Regions from separate parts of the Paenibacillus rhizoplanae genome, predicted to be linked through region 3. Evidence: predicted binding sites of a transcription regulator. Region 3 holds the regulator's gene; each other region holds the start of a gene.
What was found. Region 3 encodes Rex, which represses fermentation and respiration genes when NADH is low (regulators of the CRP and FNR family bind a similar motif). Its sites were predicted from a motif close to TTGTGAAATATTTCACAA; they were not measured.
Positions count from the first base shown of each region.

Region 1: the regulator Rex is predicted to act here: its motif matches at 2,663-2,680, upstream of ACFSX3_RS04720 (phosphoketolase family protein).
Region 2: the regulator Rex is predicted to act here: its motif matches at 2,591-2,608, upstream of ACFSX3_RS07915 (cytochrome ubiquinol oxidase subunit I).

Region 1 covers NZ_JBHUKY010000012.1:44,658-51,934, reverse strand. The annotation lists gene ACFSX3_RS04735 (S-layer homology domain-containing protein) at 1-463, shown strand, start outside; gene ACFSX3_RS04730 (response regulator) at 574-1,716, shown strand; gene ACFSX3_RS04725 (GntR family transcriptional regulator) at 1,810-2,532, shown strand; gene ACFSX3_RS04720 (phosphoketolase family protein) at 2,794-5,178, shown strand; gene ACFSX3_RS04715 (hypothetical protein) at 5,367-5,777, shown strand; gene ACFSX3_RS04710 (hypothetical protein) at 5,797-6,501, shown strand; gene tnpB (IS200/IS605 family element RNA-guided endonuclease TnpB) at 6,603-7,277, opposite strand, start outside.
Region 2 covers NZ_JBHUKY010000019.1:50,495-57,771, reverse strand. The annotation lists gene cydD (thiol reductant ABC exporter subunit CydD) at 1-72, opposite strand, end outside; gene cydB (cytochrome d ubiquinol oxidase subunit II) at 72-1,085, opposite strand; gene ACFSX3_RS07915 (cytochrome ubiquinol oxidase subunit I) at 1,089-2,477, opposite strand; gene ACFSX3_RS07910 (cold-shock protein) at 2,707-2,937, opposite strand; gene ACFSX3_RS07905 (cold-shock protein) at 3,029-3,229, opposite strand; gene ACFSX3_RS07900 (S1C family serine protease) at 3,624-4,871, opposite strand; gene ACFSX3_RS07895 (hypothetical protein) at 5,228-5,434, shown strand; gene ACFSX3_RS07890 (MBL fold metallo-hydrolase) at 5,403-6,209, opposite strand; gene yycI (two-component system regulatory protein YycI) at 6,226-6,966, opposite strand; gene ACFSX3_RS07880 (YycH family regulatory protein) at 7,015-7,277, opposite strand, start outside.
Region 3 covers NZ_JBHUKY010000020.1:77,058-84,334, forward strand. The annotation lists gene panD (aspartate 1-decarboxylase) at 1-237, shown strand, start outside; gene ACFSX3_RS10130 (tetratricopeptide repeat protein) at 352-990, shown strand; gene dinG (ATP-dependent DNA helicase DinG) at 1,107-3,968, shown strand; gene ACFSX3_RS10140 (redox-sensing transcriptional repressor Rex) at 4,107-4,757, shown strand; gene ACFSX3_RS10145 (amidohydrolase) at 4,747-6,048, shown strand; gene ACFSX3_RS10150 (cell wall elongation regulator TseB-like domain-containing protein) at 6,078-6,599, shown strand; gene ACFSX3_RS10155 (aminoglycoside adenylyltransferase domain-containing protein) at 6,761-7,277, shown strand, end outside.

The DNA of each region.
Region 1 (7,277 bases), on a different contig from region 3:
TGTCCGCCATTATGCGGCAGCAGCCATTGCCTTCGTGAATGCACAGGGCGTGATGAAGGGTGATCCGGCCGGGAAATTCCGGGGGAATGCACCGATTACGAGAGCAGAGATGGCCGCTGCTGCTGCCAACTACCTGAAGCTTGCCGTACCGGCAGACGGAAAATCGGGCTTCAGCGATACAACTGGACACTGGGCTCAGGCGGTAATTGAAGCCAACGTGTCGGCAGGCCTGCTCAAGGGCTACCCGGATGGCAGCTTCAAGCCGAATGCTTATCTGACCCGTGCGGAAGCAGTAGTCATTGTTAATCAGATGTTTGACCGCGGCCCGCTCCATGGAGCAGATGCGGTGAAATTCCCGGATGTCTCCAAGAATCATTGGGCCTACCTGGATATCCAGGAGGCTATCATCGACCATCAGTACCGGATCGACAGTGAACAGAAGGAACAACGGGTTACAGAATAAATGAATAGGGGTTGGAGGAGAGATCATTTCTCCTCCAGCCCCTAAATCATTAAATTTGAAGTATAATGGTTATACAACCGTACCGATTTCCAGTTGCGAAGGAGATCCGAATGAAAGCAATCCTGATTGACGATGAAGAATTGGCACTAAAGGCTTTGGAACGCCAATTGCATGCGCTTGGGTGTTTCGAGATTATCGGCAAATATACCGATCCGCTGCAAGGGCAGCAAAAGGTAGAGGAGACCGAGACCGATATTGTGTTTCTCGATATTCATTTACCGGAGCTGAGCGGGATTGAGCTGGCGGAAAGGCTGCTGGAACGGAGACCCGATCTGCAGGTTGTATTCGTAACGGCATATGATAAGTATGCGATCAAGGCTTTTGAGCTGAATGCCCTGGATTATTTGCTTAAGCCGATTCATATGGACCGTCTGAAGCTTACAGTTCGGAGATTGAATGCTCAGCAGAAGCCTGGCCTGGCAGCCCGGGCAGCGTCAGCGCAGACAAGCTGGAGAATGCTGATGTTCGATGCCTTCCGGATCTACGAAGGGAGTCAGGAGCTTCCGTCACTGCAATGGAGAACGGCGAAGGCGCAGGAAATCTTCTTTTATCTGCTGCATCATCGCGGCAAAGTGGTCAGTAAAGCCACTCTGATTGAATTGCTGTGGGCTGATTTTGATCCGAACAGGGCCTATCCGCAGTTATATACCGCTGTGTATCATATCCGCAAAATGCTGGAGCCCTTCAGCAGAGAACGGATTCTTCTGCAAAATACGGCGGACGGCTATCTGCTCAAGCTGGATGGAATCTGCCTGGACATTGATGAGTTTGACGGCTTTATCCAAGCGGGGTTAGAGCTCTCGAACGAGACACTGCCCGAATATGAACGAATCCTGAAGCTGTTCAAGAGCGAATACCTGGATGGTTACGATTATGTGTGGGCGGAGCTTGAACGGCAGAGATTCCAGCTGCAGTGGATTCGGCTGAAGCTGAATCTGGTCCGCTGGTATAAGGGGAATGCAGAATATGAACAGGCCTTCAAGCACATTGAACAGGTCTGCACCCGCTATCCGTTAGAGGAGCAAGCGCAATTATTATACATGCAAATATCGGATAGAATGGGTTTTCATTTTCTGGTGCAAAGACAATATGTATTGCTGGAAACGGTTATGGAAGCTGAGGTTGCGGAGAAACCGAGCCGGGAAATTGTCAAATGGTATAGGGATTGGGACAACAAGCGTCAAAAAGGGTGAATCCGTGGATTCATCCTTTTTGCCCTATCTAAATTATGATATATTTAATCTTGAATGAACTGGTTCTGCAAAGACCCGACGAAGGAGCACCCCATGACCCAATTTGTCTACAAGCAGATTATTGCTGACCTCAAAACGAAGATCTTTGCCGGGCAGTACGCCGATATGAAGCTGCCGGATGAGCGCAGTCTCAGCGAGGCGTATCAGGTTAGCCGCAGTACCATTAAGCGTGCGCTGATGAAGATGGAGAGCTCGGGCATTATTTTCAAGAAACGCGGCTCCGGCACCTTCATCAATCCGTTATACATAAAGAACGATTCGATCTTCAATTATGAGGGCTCTAACCTGGGGGTGTCGGATAACTTCCAGATGCACGGCAAGAAGCCGGAGATCAAGGTACTGAGCTTCGAGGTCATCCGGCCCACGGAGGAGCTTCAGCGGGATTTGTTCCTGATGCCCCATGATTTCGTGTATAAGATCGTGCGTCTGCGCCTGTTTGAAGGTGCGCCCTTCATGATTGAGACGGGATATATTCCGATCAAAATTGTGCAAAATCTCGACCAGACGATTATCGAAGGGTCGATTTTTCATTATCTGGAGGAGTCGCGCAATCTGGCGGTGACCAAATCCTTTTTGTCTATTTTTGCCGAGCCTTCGCTGCCTGAAGATCAGGAGCTGCTGCACCTTAAGGAGAATGAACCCGTGGGAATTATGGAGGGGATCTTCTTCCTGGATAATGGCACGCCGTTTGAATTCTCGCATATGCGCTTCCATTACGAGTATCTGAAGTTTAACACGTTCGTATCTGTGCATTAACGGACATAACTGAGGTATAGCAGGCCGGGAGGAGTCCCGGTCTTTTTTGGCAACTTTTCAGATGACATATTAAACCAAAATTATAAAATTAAACATCTTTTTGTACGTGATTTGCAGAGAATTTCATACTATGTTCAAAATTTCACAATATTGGACCGTATTAATTCCTAAAAAGATTGAATTTCTGAAATGCCGATGTATGATGTAACTGTAGAAGTGATACATTCAATTTACAAAGAAAAAGATTAGGGAGTGGAAGACATGGGATTAACAATCGAACAGGTGGATTATTCCTCCAAAACGTATCTGGCAAAGCTTGACGCTTACTGGCGCGCAACGAACTACATCTCCGTAGGTCAGCTTTATTTGAAGGATAATCCGTTGTTAAGAGAACCGCTTAAGGATGCAGACGTCAAAGTGAAGCCGATCGGACACTGGGGTACCATCCCTGGGCAGAACTTTATCTATGCGCACCTGAACCGTGTAATCACAAAATATGATCTCAACATGTTCTACATCGAAGGACCGGGACATGGCGGTCAGGTGATGGTCTCGAACTCTTATCTGGACGGAAGCTACACTGAGATCTATCCGCAGATCACCCAGGACATCCCTGGACTGAAAAAGCTGTTCAAGCAGTTCTCCTTCCCTGGCGGTGTTGCCTCCCATGCTGCTCCTGAAACACCTGGATCCATTCATGAAGGCGGCGAGCTGGGTTACTCCCTGTCGCACAGCGTGGGTTCGATTCTCGATAACCCTGACCTGATCTCCGCAGTCGTTGTGGGTGACGGCGAAGCAGAGACCGGTCCTCTGGCCGCTTCCTGGCTGTCCAACCGGTTCATCAACCCGATTACAGATGGTGCCGTATTGCCGATTCTGCACTTGAACGGCTTCAAAATCAGCAACCCGACCATCCTGTCCCGGATGAGCAGAGAAGAATTGACCGCTTATTTCGCCGGAAACGGTTGGGAAGCATTCTTCGTGGAAGGTGAGGACCCGGATCTGATGCACCCGGAAATGGCGAAGGTGCTGGACACTATTGTAGAGAGAATTGCCGCAATTCAGAAGAATGCCCGCGAGAATAACGATACTACACGCCCTGTATGGCCGATGCTGGTCTTCCGCTCCCCTAAAGGCTGGACTGGTCCGAAATCCTGGGATGGCGTGCCGAACGAAGGCTCCTTCCGCGCGCATCAGGTGCCGATTCCGGTAGATCAGAAGAACATGAAGCATGCTCCGGCATTGCTTGAATGGCTGAACAGCTACAGACCTGAAGAACTGTTCGATGAGAACGGCCGCCTGAACGCAGATCTTGCTGAAATTCTGCCAACCGGCGACAGACGTATGGGAATGAACCCGGTAACCAATGCCGGCAAGCTGATTAAAGACCTGCACAAGCCGGATTTCCGTAACTACGCCCTGGATAATTCTGTTCCGGGTCAAGTGATTGCGCAGGATATGGCCGTACTGGGCAAATACCTGAAAGAGGTTGTAACCCTCAACGAAGAGAACCGCAACTTCCGAATCTTCGGACCGGATGAGACCATGTCTAACCGACTGGGACCAGTATTCGAAGTGACCAAGCGCCAATGGATGGATGCCATTCAGGAACCGCAGGATGAATTCCTCGCTCCATACGGCCGTGTCATTGACTCCCAGTTATCGGAGCATCAGGCAGAAGGGATTCTGGAAGGTTATGTTCTGACTGGCCGCCACGGATTCTTCGCCAGCTATGAAGCGTTCCTGCGCGTGGTCGATTCGATGATCACCCAGCACTTTAAATGGCTGCGCAAGGCGACAGATCAGAGCTGGAGAGAAGATATTCCTTCCCTGAATGTGATTGCTACATCTACCGTGTTCCAACAGGACCATAACGGCTATACCCACCAAGATCCGGGTCTGCTCGGCCATCTGGCTGACAAGAAGCCTGAATTCATCCGTGAGTATCTGCCATCCGATGCGAATAGCTTGCTTGCTGTCTTCGACACGATCCTGAATGACCGCCAGAAGATCAACCTGATCGTATCCTCCAAGCATCCGCGTCCGCAGTGGTTCTCGGCTGATGAAGCTCAAGAACTGGTAACTAAAGGCCTCAAGATCATTGACTGGGCCAGCACCGACAAAGGTGGAGAGCCGGATCTCGTTATCGCTTCTTCGGGTACTGAACCTACAATGGAAGCCTTGGCTGCCATCTCGATCCTGCATGAGAAGCTGCCTGAGCTGAAGATCCGTTACATCAACGTGGTAGATCTGCTGAAGCTGAGAAGCCAGAAGCTCGATCCGCGCGGCTTGTCTGACGAGGAGTTTGATCAATTTTTCACAAAAGATAAACCGGTCATCTTCGCCTTCCACGGGTATGAAGGCCTGATCAAAGACCTGTTCTTCGACCGCCACAACCACAACCTGCATGTGCACGGCTACCGCGAGAATGGCGATATCACTACACCGTTCGATATGCGCGTACTCAACCAGATGGACCGCTTCGACCTTACAAAGGAAGCTGTGCTGAGCCTGCCGGAAGCAAGCAAATACCAGGCTATCGCTGACGAGATGGACGCCATCGTGCAGAAGCATCACGCATACATCCGCGAAGAAGGCATCGATCTTCCAGAGGTTGAGAACTGGGTATGGAAGGCTTTGAACTAGGCTTTAGATAATAGTGATATAGTAGGTTTCAATCAAGGAGTGCTCCGGGGTCAGGTAATGGCTACGGGGCGCTCCTTTTGTTGTAGAATGATTGGAACCTTTGGCGAATGAAGGATTTCCCGCAGTTTTTAGTTTATACTTGTGAAAAGAAAGACTATCACTTTATTGAAGTGTTCAGGAGGCTGACGATGATGGATATTAACAAGTTCATAGCCCCTCCTCTCCAGTTCGAGGTGCTGGAGCATGACCGTGTCATTGCTAAGGTTAAACTCCACTATATGAACCAGACTGTGGAAGTATGGCAAGATGATACGGTGGAGCCGGTATTCTTGCCTTTTCCAGGAAAATCAAAGGTACTTGTGAGCGATGTGCTCGACTATTTCGAATCCCGCTGTGTACCGCGCACCCGGCACCATATTGATAAAATCCTACAATCCATGGGACTGCAGGAATATGTTCCTACCGATATCGTGAAAAAGACACATGGCGTTCTATATGATGATTATGTCTGGATTAGATTCGCTGGTGAGGAGCTGAATTGTACGGATGTCCATCCCCGTTATGCAAGTGAACAAGGAATCTCGTCGGACCTTTATTAGTAGCAGTAAGGGCGATCAAATGAAATGGAAAATGGGAAACGTATGGGCAAAGGCCAATAAGTTTGGCTACGAGGGCTTAGCGGAATGGGCTTCGTACGAAATTATTAAGTGTTCCAATATTGATCCCCAGTTAATAGTTCCTTATAGTCAATGCATTTTGAGAGAAGAGGATACTACTGATTATCCGGGATGTTATTCGGAAGACTTCCTCATGCCCGGAGAAAGTCTTATTACTTTACAGCGTGTCCTTGAAAGCTATGGGATTCGCTTTGAAGAGATTACCCGTGACCGGAGCACTCACGATGCTGTACTGTTTATAGTTGAATTTATTCGCAACGCAATACATCTGGATACTTTGGAGTACTTCTCGATTATGCTCCCGCTCGATGCCCTGCTGTTAAACGAGGATCGTCACTTGAACAATATTGCTTTCATTCATGGGGATTCGGGATACCGGCTGTGTCCTTTATTTGATCATGGATTAAGTCTATTATCAGACACCAAGGATTATCCGCTCACCATGCCGGTTGATGTTGCTATACGAACTGTTAAAGCTAAGCCATTTAGCAAAGATTTCTCTAAACAGGCGCGTGCGCTTGATACAACTCTTCAGATCAACCGTTCCTCTGTCTTACAATTTATAGAGCAAAATGATAAACAACTAGGAAGAGTATCCAAAATCCTTAGATCACAGATAGTTAAGTATGAGTATTTATTTGTGTGAACTACCCTCCACCTAAGAGGTGGCGGCTTCTTGGTCAATGAAGCTACTGCTCCAAGTTTACCCAAGCTCAAAGGCTAGTCCCTAGCCCAATCATTGCAATATCACATTGCTAGTTTCAGTAGGTTTTGAGCAGCGTTTACATCGCGATCATGATGCACGTTACATTCTGGACAAGTCCACTCTCGCAAGGCGAGATTCTTCACCTCTGCGTTCTTATAACCGCAACAGGAGCAAAGCTGACTGCTTGCATAGTGCTTAGGGGCAATAATAAGTTCTCTGCCATACCATTGAGCCTTATATTCAAGCATCGAACGGAACTTACTCCAAGATACCTCGCTAATCGCTTTTGCAAGTTTGTGATTCTGCATCATATTCTTTACACGTAAGTCTTCCATCACGATGACTTGGTTTTCGTTTATCATTTTGGCAGACGTTTTATGTAAGAAGTCTTTACGCTGATTCGCTATTTTTTCATGTAGCTTGGCAGCTTTCAGCCTAGCCTTATGACGGTTATGGCTTCCCCTCTTCCTCCGCGATACATCCTTTTGCAGCTTCGCTAATCGCTTTTCAGACGTACGCAAGTATTTAGGATTGGATATGATCTCGCCATTTGAAGTCATCGCAAAGTCTTTCAGCCCAAGATCAACGCCAATCTTCGTATGCATTTTGGGCAACTGGACGATAGCCGTTTCAACCAATACAGAAGCATAATACTTTCCCGTTGGTGTTTTTGAAATCGTGCATGATTTGATCAGTCCCACGAATGAGCGGTGCAG
Region 2 (7,277 bases), on a different contig from region 3:
CACCAGGGTTAGGAAGCCAACCAGCAGAAAGACAGGCTTAACTCCTTTGTACCCAAGCAAATTTTTATCCATTAGTATTCAAGATGCTCCTTATCATGAACCCGTTTGTGGAAGATGAAATAACTCCAGATCTGATAGCCCAGCACGAACGGCAGCAGGGTCAGCGCTACAATAGTCATCACCTTCAGTGAATATTGACCGGAGGCAGCATTCGTAATCGTCAGGTTGAACGCCTGATCCAGCGAGCTGATCATAACCCGCGGGAACAGTCCGATGAAGATCGAAGCAACAGACAGCGCCATCACAGCCCCAGTCATCCCGAAGGCATAGCCGTCCTTCTTCTTGGTCATGAAATATCCGGCCAGCAGATACGCGGCTACACCCAGAATAACTACAATCCACAGCAACGTTCCGTGTTTATCGAAGATATCCGTCATAGTATATGTCATCACAACGAAGGCTACCAGCAGCGCCGCCAGTGGAATCAGCAGCTTCTGGGCCAGCTTACGCGCCCGTTCCTGCAGATCACCAAGCGTGCGGATCGTAGTGAACATCAGCCCGTGTACCAGACACAGCAGGACAACCGTAATCCCAGCAACCACCGTATAAGCATTGACGATATCGAAGAATCCGGCATACATCTGCATATCCTTGTCGATCGGCAAGCCTTTGATGAAGCTGGCGAATACTACGGCGAGCAGGAACGGCGGCAGGAAGCTGCCGAAGAAGATGCAGACATCCCACGTTTTTTGCCAAGCCTTGGAATCACGTTTGCCTCTGAACTCGAAGGCAACACCACGGGCGATTAACGCCAGCAGAGCAAATACAAACGGGATATAAAAGCCGCTGAACAGCGTAGCATACCAATGCGGGAAGGCCGCGAACATTGCGCCGGCACCCGTAATCAGCCATACCTCATTCGCATCCCAGAACGGCCCGATCGAATTGATCAGTATCCGGCGCTCTGTATCATTCTTGGCCAGAATCTGTGTCTCCATCCCTACGCCGAAGTCGAAGCCTTCCAGGAAGAAGAACCCGACGAACAGCACCGCAATCAGCAGAAACCATAATTCATTAAGTGACATTGGTTAGCCCTCCTTGTTATACGGATCGTGGGATTCACCATGTTCGTTATCCATAGCATAAGGACCTTTTTTGATCACTTTGACGAACAGGCCGACCAGCACTGCACCCAATATGGCATAGATTGCGTTAAAAGTAATCACCGAGAACAGCACCTGTCCGCTGGTAATATTAGGTGACACACTGTCTTCTGTAGTCATAAGTCCGAATACGGTCCATGGCTGACGCCCGATCTCTGTCATTATCCAGCCGGCCGTGTTGGCAATCGGCGGAAGCAGCAGTCCCCAGAACATGAAGCGCATGAACCAGGTATTGGGTCTGTCCATCTTTTTACGCCACATGAGGTAGATGGCATATACCCCAAACAGCATCATCAGCGTGCCGGCAGCAACCATGATCCGGAAGCTCCAGAAGGTTGTTTTGACCGGCGGAATATAATCTCCTGGTCCGTAGGCTACTTCATACTCCTTCTGCAGCTCCAGCATCCCCTTCACATCACCAGAGAATTTACTGTAGGACAGGAAGCTCAGCAGATACGGAACCTGAACTTCGTTGCTGTTGGTCTGATTCTTCACATCGATATTGGCAAACACCGTCCAAGGTGCCGGGTCGCCGCTCTCGCCCCACAAGGCTTCGGATGCGGCCATCTTCATCGGCTGTGTCTCTACAAGATATTGGGCCTGTGCATGTCCTGCGACCGCTACTCCGAAGGAAGAAATAACCCCTACGATCGCTGCAATCTCGAACGATTTCCGGAAAAAGGCGACGTCCTGCTTCTTCAGCAATTTGTAAGCACTGATCCCTGTCACCAGGAAGGCGCCTGTAGCGTAGGCGGCAAGCACTGTATGCGGAAATTCCACCAGCAGCTGGCCGTTCGTAATCAGCGCGAAGATGTCATTCATCTCAGCCCGCCCGTTATTCAATGCGAAGCCGACCGGATGCTGCATGAACGAGTTAGCCAGCAGAATCCAGAATGCCGACAGCATCGTCCCCAAGGCGACCAGCCAGATGGATAATAGATGAATCCGCTTGGATACCTTATCCCAGCCGAAGATCCAGATTCCGATGAACGTGGACTCCAGGAAGAAAGCCAGCAAAGCTTCAATCGCCAGCGGTGCCCCGAATACATCACCGACGAAGCGCGAGTAGTCCGACCAGTTCATACCGAACTGGAACTCCTGCAAGATCCCTGTCACTACGCCTACTGCGAAGTTAATCAGGAACAGCTTCCCCCAGAATTGCGCCATTCTTTTGTACTCTTCATTGCCCTTTCTTACGTACATGGTCTCCATAATAGCAATTATGAGCGCAAGTCCGATCGATACTGGCACAAAGAAATAATGAAAAATTGTCGTCGACGCAAATTGAATACGTGACAGCAGTACTGTATCCATATTTCTCCCCTTCCTTCTCCCCATTCGTTATGTCTATTTTGTCAAATTTCCGACGCCTTCAGTGTGATAATTATCACATTATACACCCTGTTTAGGCATGAAATTTAAAATATTTGTGACAAATATCACAATATTGCACATAGAAAGCAAAAAAAATAAGACGGTTTCACCGTCTTACATTTTCCAGCATGTATAGTATATAGTTGTCTTGGCTCATAAAGGCATTGGTCTAGGTAATCGAAGTACCCTTCTTAAGCGATTTGAGATCGCCATTTGAATTAAGCAATTGCGGCAGCATCTTCATGCTACGAACCATTGGGGAATGACAGAGACGGCAGGAAGGCGCATGTTCAAATGCGAAATTATCCCTCATCCATCCATTACACTCATCGTTGGTACATGCCCATATTGCGGTATTTTCTTCTGGTACTTCCTCCAAAGGCTTCTTCCGGTAGTTCATTGCCGTTCCTCCTTCCTTTATGTTGCAAGCCCAGTAACGATAAAAAAAGACCGTCCCAACTTTCACAAGCGGGGACGGTACCTTCTATTAATTACAGTTTTACAACGTTTTCGGCTTGTGGTCCGCGGTTGCCTTGAACAACGTTGAATTCAACGCGTTGGCCTTCGTCCAAAGTTTTGAAGCCGTCGCCAGTGATTGCGCTGAAGTGAACGAATACGTCGCTTCCGCCTTCAACTTCGATGAAACCGAATCCTTTTTCTGCGTTGAACCATTTAACTGTACCTGTTTGCATGTGTGTTACCTCCACAAATTTAAATTAATATGTTCTTTTTATCTTCAGACAAAGAAAAAATTCACACATTGAGAAAGGTTGTATCTTTGATTGACAGCCCTTTTCAATGCGAGAATTAGGTATCAATTGTATGAATAAATTCATGTTACCACACCTGAATGACAAAGGCAAGCTGTTCTATCCTAATTTCTCCGTTTTTCCCCTTATAAGGACCTCTTCCCAATGTAAGGGCTACCAGTTGGATCAAATAGTAATATTTATTCCCATTACTACCATTTACCCCATTTTTTCAGCCTTGAAACGACCCCGCCCTCTTCAATTTTTCTTGAAAAGGACAGTCGAACCGTTTCCGTAATCCTGACTGCATCCTTATTATATACGGCCATTTCCAATTTTATTCCTCAGGCTTCTCAAGAAGCTGGACCGTTGTCTGCTTCACTTCGCCATTGCGGTAAAAGGTAATCTTCAGCTTATCCCCGATCTTGGTATGATCGTACAGATATTTGCGAAGCGACAGCGTGGAAGTAATCGGCTTGTCATTGAACTTCGTGATCACATCGTTAAGCATCAGGCCTGCATCCTTCGCCGGTCCCACAGCATCCAGGACCACAACCCCATCGGTTACTACAGACGGAAGATTAAGCTCCTTGCGCTGATCATCAGCCAGCGGCACATACGGATTATTCAAATCAACTGAATATACCCCAAGATACGAACGGGCTATCCGGCCTTTGGAAGTCAGCTCATTGGCTGTACCCAACACATGGTTGGCGGGAATCGCAAAGCCCAGTCCCTCCACACCCGTATCGGAGATCTTCATCGTATTAATACCGATTACCTTACCGTTCAGATCCACCAGTGCGCCGCCGCTGTTGCCCTCATTAATGGCAGCGTCCGTCTGGATCACTTCCTGCTCCCAGTCGTACACGCCATCCTGGTTCAATGACACCGGTATCGTCCGCTCTGTATAGCTGACAATGCCGGAAGTCAACGTATCTCCAAGGCCCAGCGGGTTGCCGATGGCAATCACAGTCTCGCCCAGGCGCAGCTTGGAGGAATCCCCGATCTCAGCAATCCGGTCGATTCCCTTGCCGTCAATGGACAGCACAGCAATATCGCTCACCTTGTCAGCGCCTACCAGATCCGCCTTGTGTGTCTCACCGTCTACCGTAACCACTTCCAGCTTGCCGGCACCCTCAATGACATGATTATTCGTGATGATAAATGCCTTATTGTCATCCTTCTTATAGATAACTCCTGAGCCTAGAGCCGATTCATCGAGAATATTAAGTTCCTTATTGTCTTCTTTATGATTAATGATGCTTACTACCGCAGGGCGGACATGGGCAGCAGCCTGAATAATCCGGTCGTACGGATCTGAGCTGCTCGCAGCCACCTTATCAATAACTACCGGAGCCTGGGCTCTCTCAGTGGTGAACTGCCCCGTCACCAGACTGAACAGCAGCACAGCCACTACAGCACTGCATACAGAGCTGATCAGCGAAATCTGCCAGGTTGCCAGAGACCGCTTCGATTTGCGGACAGCCCATTTGCCGTCTGCATATCCACCGGATGCTTTAGATTTGCCGCTTTTGCGCCGTGACACCTTGGTTGAATAGAAATCATCATCGAATAATCCCACGTTACACTCTCTCCCCTCTATTGCCACCGCATTCAAGACCTGAACGCCAAGCAACCACGCCCGAGCTTAACCGCTATATCTCTTAGACTTTACGAAGTGCTAAAAGGTTTCACTTTGTTTATTCACCACATTCCAGTGGGTTCTAAGCGCAAGGGATGTCTATTATTCTAATAAGCTACTAAAAAGTTCAACAGCTTGTATCCGGAATATTTTGCAACTTAAAAGACTACAATAGGATTAGAACGTTCTATATGATTGTATCACAGGCAGCCGTGCTGCCCACATTTTTTCTGTGTTAAAAAATTGTAAATTATTCACATTTTCACTACAATCCATTTCACAAGGAGGGCCGGACTATGGAGTCTTTTTCAACAAGTAAGGATCTGGTGCAGTTCATTGGTAAGCTGGGGGACCTTAAGGATGAACACTATCAGCTGGTTCTTGTCCAGCATGCAATGATTGAGCTGTTGATTGATAAAGGGCTATTCTCCCGTCAGGAGCTGGAGCACAAGATTACCGAGGTTGACCGCCTTATGACTGGCTCACCTTATCCCATGGCGTAGGCCGGTCGTAGTAGGTGTCGCATAGCCTGAACTCACTGTCTTTGTAAAAGCAGCCCCGGTCCTCCATAGCTCCGCGCACGGACATCTTCGCCAGATCCATCATATTATGGTCTCTGCTCAGATGGGCCAGATAGGCGCGCTTGGTCCGCCCGCTCAGAATCTCGCTGAGCGCTGCGCCTGCCGCCTCATTGGACAGATGCCCCAGATCGCCGAGAATCCGCCGCTTCGTATTCCAGGGATAACGCCCCATCCGCAGCATTTCGATATCATGATTTGACTCCAGCACCAGCACATCGGCATCCGATATGGCCGTTCTCACCTTGTCGCTGACATACCCGAGGTCTGTGGCTACACACAGCTTCTCCTTGCCGTCATAGAAATTGTATGCTACCGGCTCCGCAGCATCGTGGGAGATGGCGAAGGATTCCACCCGCATACTGCCGAAATCCCGGTGCTGCCCGGTCTCCATAATAACCCGGTTATGCTCCTCAATCTTGCCGATCCCTTTCTCTATGGCTCCCCAGGTGTTCGAATTCGCATAGATCGGAAGATTATACTTGCGGGCCATCGCGCCCAGCCCCTTAATATGATCCGAATGCTCGTGGGTCACAAGAATCCCGTCCAGTTCCGCTCCCGTCAGTTCGCGCATGGCCAGCAGCTCGTCAATCCGCTTCGCACTCAGACCCGCGTCGATCATAAGTGTGGTCTCGCCGTTACGCACCACTGTCACATTCCCGGTAGAACCGCTGGACAGTACTGTAAATGAAATCCCCATATCTCTCCTGCTCCTTCTACTCTGTTGTCTTCGGACTGATAATGTCCGCACTGATCGCATCCATATAGTAGGCGCTGCCATCCTCCAGCATGAACCGCCACATCGGCGATGCCACCTGGCTCTCGGAGTTGAACAACTCGCCGTAATAGCCCAGTTCAATCTCCTTCACTGCAGAACCCGCAGGAAAATACTTCTCGATCAGACTGCTAAGCGCCTGCGATGCCGGGAGCACCTTCTGCAAATCCTCGCTCCGGCTTGCTGCGATCTCAATCTTCGGCCAGCGGTAGGCCACAATCTTCTGGTCACTGTTAATCAGCTCCAGCCGCACTCTGAACAGAGACCACTTGTTATCCACCAGCGGATGGAGGACGAACTTACCGACCTCACTCTCCTGTGAATCGAACCGGTAATTGGCAATGTCGGGAATCTGGGTCTTCAGCAGATTGCTAAGCTCCGAGAACGAGGAGTACATCAGCTTGCTGTCGATCGGCTCCTTAAGCTTCACAGGCAGTTCATTCTGCTCTTCGGCCGAATAACGGTACGTGATATCAGGCAGCTGCGGAGTGGCAGCCGGAATCGGGCACAGCAGCCGGATGTTCTTCTCCTCCATCACCGCCTGAGTCTCTGCGGACAGGGAAGTGAAGTCAAGTCCCGCACTGACCTGATCGCGCACATCGATCCATAGCTGATAGCACAGCAGCAGATTCAGCACCAGAAAGGCATATATCAATACACTCTTGGCCCTTCCCCAGTCCATAACGTCCCTCCTCGAATCGGTATTCTATCCGCTTGGCTTAACTCCGCCCTATTTCAATGTATGCTCACTGCCATCGCTAAGCGTAACCCGCCAGACCGGATGAAGCTGCAGCTTCTCCCCAGCCAGCGCAGGCATATAGGCAGGCGTAAGCTCAATGATCCGCAAGGAGCTGCCGATCTGCGCCAGCCGCTGCTTCAGCAGTTCGCCGCCGGGCAGCTCGACAATGGTCTTCTCAGACTTGTCCTCATTCGTGTACATCAGGGAGCGCTCATAGGAAGAGACCGTTCCCTGCTGGAGCTCCAGATGGATTA
Region 3 (7,277 bases):
AATAACGGTTCCCGTCTGGAGACTTATGTCATTCCCGGCCCGCGCGGCAGCGGCGTCATCTGTCTGAACGGGGCGGCGGCGCGGCTGGTACAGCCCGGCGATACCGTGATTATTATTTCTTACGCTATGATGTCCTCCGAGGAGCTGGCGGCGCACAAGCCGACTGTAGTGTTCGTAGATGCGGGCAACAAGCCAGTGAAGCTGGCGGATCATGAGATTCACGCTACAATTGCCTGAATTCCTTACTTTGAGCCATGTAATCAATGGCAGGGATGAAGACACCTGTACTTGTGAAAAATGAAGGCAGGCAAGCTTAAGCTGACTTCATTATCAGTAAGGGTGGGATGTCCGGTGTTTCAACATTTATTTGCTGAGATGAACAAGATGCTTCAGGAGATCCAAACCGACTTCCCTACTGCGGAGGGTGACCGCCGAAGCGACCTTTTATCCAAGTATAATATGCTCCACCGAATCAGTGATAATGTAATGGATGAGTGGCTGGTCTTTGCCGAGAAGCTGAGCGAGTTCCGGGAACAGGCGGATTTCCAGGCTCCGCCTGAGGAACTGCCGGAGGAAGAAGCGCCTGAGCTTGGGATGGATGCTTTTGTCAGGGGACAGGGCTATTACAAGCTGCTAATGTACCGCAAGTGCATTGAACAGTTCCGTGAGGTTACGGCACAATATCCGGACAGCCTCGCTGCCCGCCTGTATCTGGCCATGGCTTACCTCCAGGAGGGGGAAGGCGAGATTGCCTGGGGACATCTGGACCACATGCTGGGCCTGATCCGTGAGGTGAAGCTGAAGGCGATGATCTATAATGCGCTGGGCTGTATCCGGGCTTCCCAGGAACGTTTTAAAGAAGCCAGTGAGCTGTTCAGCCTGTCGCTGCTGCATGACCCTGATCTGCCGGAGCCGAGCGTTAATCTGGAGGTGTGCCGCAGGCGGGGCGGGAAGCTGGAGTTTGGCCATCAGCTGGTTTCGCTTTTATAACTTATCCTCGGTTTCTTTAGGCGATGCGTCCCACTTCCCGGGGGTGTGCATCGCCTTTTTTCGTAACTTCTGTTATGCTGATAAAGAGTCTCAAGTGAAAGGGAATAGAACTTATAATGAAATTTGCCGTGCTTGATTTTGAAACTACGGGAACCCAATCTGTGGGAGAGATCATCCAGGTTGGCCTTGCCATTATAGAAGAAGACGGGAAGATCTCCCGGGTGTATGGTTCCTACGTCAAGCCCGGAGCGCCAATCCCTCCTTTTATTACGGGCCTGACCGGAATTACAGACAGTGATGTACAGGATGCGCCGGAGCTCGATGAGATGATGATGGAGCTGGTGCCGCTGCTGGATGATGTGGTCCTCGTCGGACACAATGTTGCGTTTGATTTTCATTTTTTGCAGAATGCGCTGGACCGCTGCGGCTATCTGCCGTTTCAGGGGCGTATTCTGGATACGATCGATTTTCTCAAAATATGCTTTCCCTCGCTGAGCACCTATCAGTTAGGCGCGGTAAGCAGCCACTTCGGCATTACGCATGACCGTCCCCATCAGGCGGACAGCGATGCGCTTGCCACGGCTATTGTGCTGCTCAAATGTCTGGAAGAGCTGCACAGTCTGCCGCTGCTGACCATTCAGCGCCTGAATGAGCTGTTCGCGGACGAAGACAGTGATATGGCCTGGTATTTCGACGGTCTGCTGCGGGAGCGGGAGATGGAGACCTTCCAGCCGGAAGGTGAGCTGAGCTTCTACCGTCAGCTTGCGCTGGCGGTGGGGGATTGGGCAGAGCTGGCTACGCCCCGGGAGGAAGGAAGCGTCAATCCGCTGGAGAATATTACCTTCCAGGAATATATGGATGAGGTAACCAAGCGGCTGAAGGCTGCGCTTCCCCAGTATGAGAGCCGTGAAGCCCAGGAGCTGATGATCCATGAGGTCATTACAGCGCTTGAGCAGGATAAGCATCTGCTGATTGAAGCGGGAACAGGCACCGGCAAATCGCTGGGTTATCTGCTTCCGGCGATCTACCACAGTGTGAAGAGTGATCAGAAGGTGATGGTCAGCACCCATACCATTAACCTTCAGGACCAGCTGCGGGAGCGGGATATTCCGCTCTTAACCAGCGTTGTGCCGTTCCCGTTCAAGGCCTCCATCTTTAAGGGAAGAGGGCACTATTTGTGTCTGCGCAAGTTCGAACATAGAATGAACAAAAAGGACTTTACGAGTCCAAGGGAAGAAGCACTTACCGCTGCGCAAATGCTTGTCTGGCTAACCCAGACGACAACCGGGGATGATGAGGAGCTTAACTTAAGCGGACGGGGCGGCGATTTCTGGGAGACTGTAGCCAGTGATACCGACTCCTGCCTGGGACGCGCCTGTCCCTGGTTCCGCAAATGCTATTACCACCGGGCCAAGCATGAAGCGGGGATCTCCGATGTGGTGGTCACCAATCACTCCAAGCTGTTCGCAGATGTCAAAGCCGGGCATCAGCTTCTTCCGGCCTACGAGCATCTTGTCATTGACGAAGCTCATCATCTGGAGGATATTGCCGGCAAGCATCTTGGCATGCAGATGAAATATTTCACATTCGCCCATACCCTAACCCGTCTCTACAAAGATAGCCGGAGCGGGCAGCTGCCTGCCCTCCGCCAGAGCCTGCAGTCTTCCGGCAGTGAGCAGGCTTCCGAATGGAGCGGCGTAATTGACCAGATCTATCCCGATCTGCTGACAGTGAAGGAATCCTGGGATGCGCTCAGCGACAGGCTCTTTAGCCTGCTGCCCGAGCGCAGTGACGCCGGGGCCGGTGAAGCAGGCCAGCTCGTAGCACGCCTGCAGCCGGGCAAGAAGCCGAAGGATTGGGAGGAGCTGGCTGCCCTTGAGAATACACTGAACCTCAGTCTGAGCGATATCATCCGCAAGGGTGACAAGATGCTCAGTGAGATGCGTGACACGGACAGCCAGTCCTCCTCGGACAGTCTTGTGACGGATATAGGCGGCTTGTTCAAGGACCTGGCATCCATTAGAGAGCAGATTCGCTTCTTCATGAGCCTGAATGATGAGAATATTGTGTATTGGCTGGAGGGAAGCGGCAATTATAAGGGCAAGTCGCTGCAAATGTATGCCGTTCCCGTAGATGTCAGCACCCAGCTCAGGGAGCTGTTCTTCGACAAGAAGAAGAGCATTATCCTGACCTCGGCCACCTTATCGGTGGATAAATCCTTCCAGTTCATGATGGATAACCTGGGCCTTGGTGAGGCTGCGGAGCAAGGGCGTCTGATGACTGCGTTGCTTCCGTCGCCGTTCAAGTACCGTGAGCAGGCACTGCTGGTCATTCCCCGCGACTTCCCGAGCGTTAAGGGAAGTATAGGGGATGCCCGTTTCGTGGACACGTTAGTCCACTCCCTTGCTGAGACGGCTGTAGCTACACGGGGTCGGATGCTGGTGCTGTTCACCTCCTACAAAATGCTGCGCCAGGTCTATGACCCGCTGAAGGAGGCACTTGTCTCGCAGGATATCGCGGTGCTGGGACAAGGCGTGGAGGGCGGCAGCCGGAGCAAGCTGATCCGCCGCTTCCAGGACACCCCGGCCTCCGTCCTGCTCGGTACCAGCAGTTTCTGGGAAGGGGTCGATATTCCTGGAGAAGCATTGACCTGCCTGGCGATTGTCAGACTGCCGTTCCAGCCGCCGAATCACCCGCTGGCTGAGGCGAAGTCGGAGCTGCTTCAGGCACAGAAGAAGAACCCGTTCATGAAGCTGTCCGTGCCGCAGGCCGTTATCCGCTTCAAGCAGGGCTTCGGGCGGCTGGTCCGTACGGCGAAGGACCGGGGGATCGTGATTGTCTATGACACCAGAGTGATTGAATCATATTACGGGAAGTACTTCCTGTACTCGCTCCCCGGTCCCAAGATGGAGCATATGCTCACCGAGCAGATGGTTCCGAGAATCGCCGAATGGCTGGAAGACGGCGGGGTTTCCTAATTCATCCGCTATTGCTATTATTAATAAGTCATGATTAACCTGATGATCCGTTCCCGCCTCCTCTGCTACTCCGGCAGGCGGCGGGGTACGGTTGCTATAATTGTACGGGTCTAACAAAACTTTTAAGGAGGAGAATACATGAAATCGGATAAAATATCGGAGGCCGTCGTGCGCAGACTTCCAGTGTACCTGCGATTCCTGAACGATCTCCAAAAACGTGAAATCTCCACAGTCTCTTCTCAGGAGCTGGGCCAAAAGCTAGATCTGAACCCCGCCCAGATCCGCAAGGATCTGGCTTATTTCGGTGATTTCGGCAGAAAAGGCATCGGCTACGATGTGTCCTATCTGATTGAGAAGATTCGTCACATCCTGAAGCTTGACCAGCAAATTAATGTTGCACTGGTTGGAGCCGGTAATCTCGGTCATGCCTTGTCTAACTACAACGCTTACTTGAAGGATACGATGAAGATCACTGCCATCTTCGATGCCTATCCGCCGAAGGTGGGCCAGCAGATCAACTCGCTGGTTGTGCAGCCGATGGAGGAGCTAAGCAGTACAATCCGCTCACAGGGAATCCGGATCGGGATCATTACTGTGCCCGACAGCGAAGCCCAGAATGTAGCCGATATTCTTGTGGATTCCGGCATTGAGGCGATTCTGAACTTCGCACCGGTTATTCTCAAGACGCCTGCCAATATCCGGATTCACGCCGCTGATTTCACCACAGATCTGCAGAGCCTGGCCTATTATTTGCATGATGGAAAGGATGCGGCTGAAGATGAGCAGTAAGATCACGATAATCAAGAACGGGCACTTTCTGGTTCCGGGCAGCGATAAGCCAGTGCTGAGCGGGTATATGACCCTGGAGAATGATCTGATTACTTACATAGGTGAAGCTGAGCCGGCAGTGGAGGATGGCGCTCAGGTCGTAGACGGCAGCCGTCTGCTGTTCATGCCTGGTCTGGTCAATACCCATGGACATACTGCCATGTCACTGCTGCGCGGATACGGCGACGATATGGTGCTTCAGACTTGGCTGCAGGAGAAGATGTGGCCGATGGAAGAGAAATTCACTGGTGATGATGTATATTGGGGAACTTCTTTGTCCGTGCTGGAAATGCTGAAGGGCGGCACAACAACCTTCCTCGATATGTATGATCATATGGACCGGGTAGCGGAAGTGACCGAGCAGTCCGGTATTCGTGCTGTGCTGATGCGCGGCGTAATTGGGCTGTGCCCGGAAGAGGTACAGCAATCCAAGCTCGCTGAGGCGATTGCTTTTGCCCGTAACTGGCATGGCAAGGCTGACGGCAGAATTACGACCATGCTCTCGCCGCACGCCCCGTACACCTGTCCTCCAGAGTTTTTCATGAAGTTTGTGCAGGCTGCCCATGATCTGGATCTGCCGATGCATACCCATATGTCCGAGACGCGCCATGAAGTGGAGCAGAACGTGGCCGACTACGGCCTTCGTCCGGTCGCACATCTGGAGAAGCTGGGGATGTTTACCCGTCCTTCGCTTATTGCCCACGGGGTTCATCTGAACGATGAGGAGATCGGGATTCTGGCCCGCCATAACGTTGGCGTGTCGCATAACCCTGGCAGTAACCTGAAGCTGGCCAGCGGTGTTGCCCGTGTTCCGGAGCTGCTGAGAGCCGGGGTTAAGGTCTCCCTGGGTACGGACAGCGCGGCAAGCAACAACAATCTGGATATGTTCGAAGAGATGAGGCTGGCTGCGCTGATCCACAAGGGCGTAAGCGGTGATCCAACAGCGGTACCGGCTCCTGAGGCGCTTCTGATGGCTACGGAGTACGGAGCGCAGTCTATTTTCCTAAGCGGTGTAGGCCGCCTTGCAGCAGGGATGAAGGCCGACTTCATCGCGCTTGATATTGACCAGCCGCATATGCTGCCGCATACCGATCTGCTCTCCCATGCTGTATATTCGGCCAGCGCCAAGGATGTGGAGCATGTATGGGTGAACGGCCAGCAGGTTGTGAAGCATGGACAATGCCTGACACTTGATGAAGAAGCCATCCGCCGCAAAGCACAGGAGACGTTCGAGAGCCTGCTTAAACGGTAACTCAGGAGAACGGGAAAGGAAGCAGCGTGGTGAAGAAGAAGAGGAGAAAATGGATCTGGCTGGGGATTACCGTGGTGCTGCTCCTTCTGTTCGGACTAAGCCAGTTCTATGCCTACATTATGAAGGATCAGTGGAACGAGCGGAGTGAGGCCAAGGAGCTGGCCCAGGCGCGTGCCGGGCTAACAGAGGTTACCAAGGCCCAGAAATCCGTCTGGAATGAGAATGAGATCTACTGGGTGCTAACCGGCAAAAATGAAGCGGGTACCGAGCTGATGGTGTGGGTCCGTTATACCTTGGAGGGCAAGCCTGCCGGAGGCGACAACGGCCTGTATGCCGAAGAGCTGAGCAAAGGAACCTCAGAAGAGAAGATGCGCGGGATCATAACCGCCCAGCTGCCGGACATTACGATCGAACGGCTGCTGCCCGGTGTATATAACGGGGAATATGCCTGGCAGCTATTTTACAAAAAAGACGGGCGCTTCTATTATAACTTCTACCGTTTCAAGGATGGCAGCGCCATCGGTGAGGGGTACAGTCTGCCGAACCGTTAAGCTAAGCGCTCAGCGGCAGAATAAAAACGGGGGGACAGATTATCTGTTCCTCCGTTTTTTTATCCATCATGTTGAAAAGTTTGAGGTACATCAATTGATATACGGAGTGTATACCTCGTCTGCTAGCGCTAACCTACATATATGTTCAATCAAGGAGGATGATGAAATTGGAGATATTAGCATATTTGGATCAGGCGGTGGATTTGTTCAAGGAGGAGCTGGGGGATAATCTGTCGGGGGTTTACCTGCATGGCTCGCTGGCCATGGGCTGTTTTCAAGCGGATTCAAGCGATATTGATCTGCTGATCGTTATACAGGACAAGCTGTCCGCAGAAGCCAGTCTGAGACTTGCCGGGCGTATCGTAGCCTATCATGACAGTCTGCCGAATAAGCGCGGAATCGAACTGTCTATCGTCCTGAAGACATATCTGCGCAATTTTGTGTATCCTACGCCGTTTGAATTTCACTTTTCGGAAGCTCATTTAGAGCGGTATAGAACCGAGGAGAATTATCTGTGCGGCGGTTTTGAGGATGCTGATCTTGCGGCGCATTTTGCAGTGGTCTACCATCGCGGGTTTATCTTGTACGGGGAGCCGATCCGCGAGGCCTTTGCGCCGGTAGACCGCAGGTACTATCTGGATTCCATTGTCCGGGATGTCGAAGATGCGCCGCAGAATA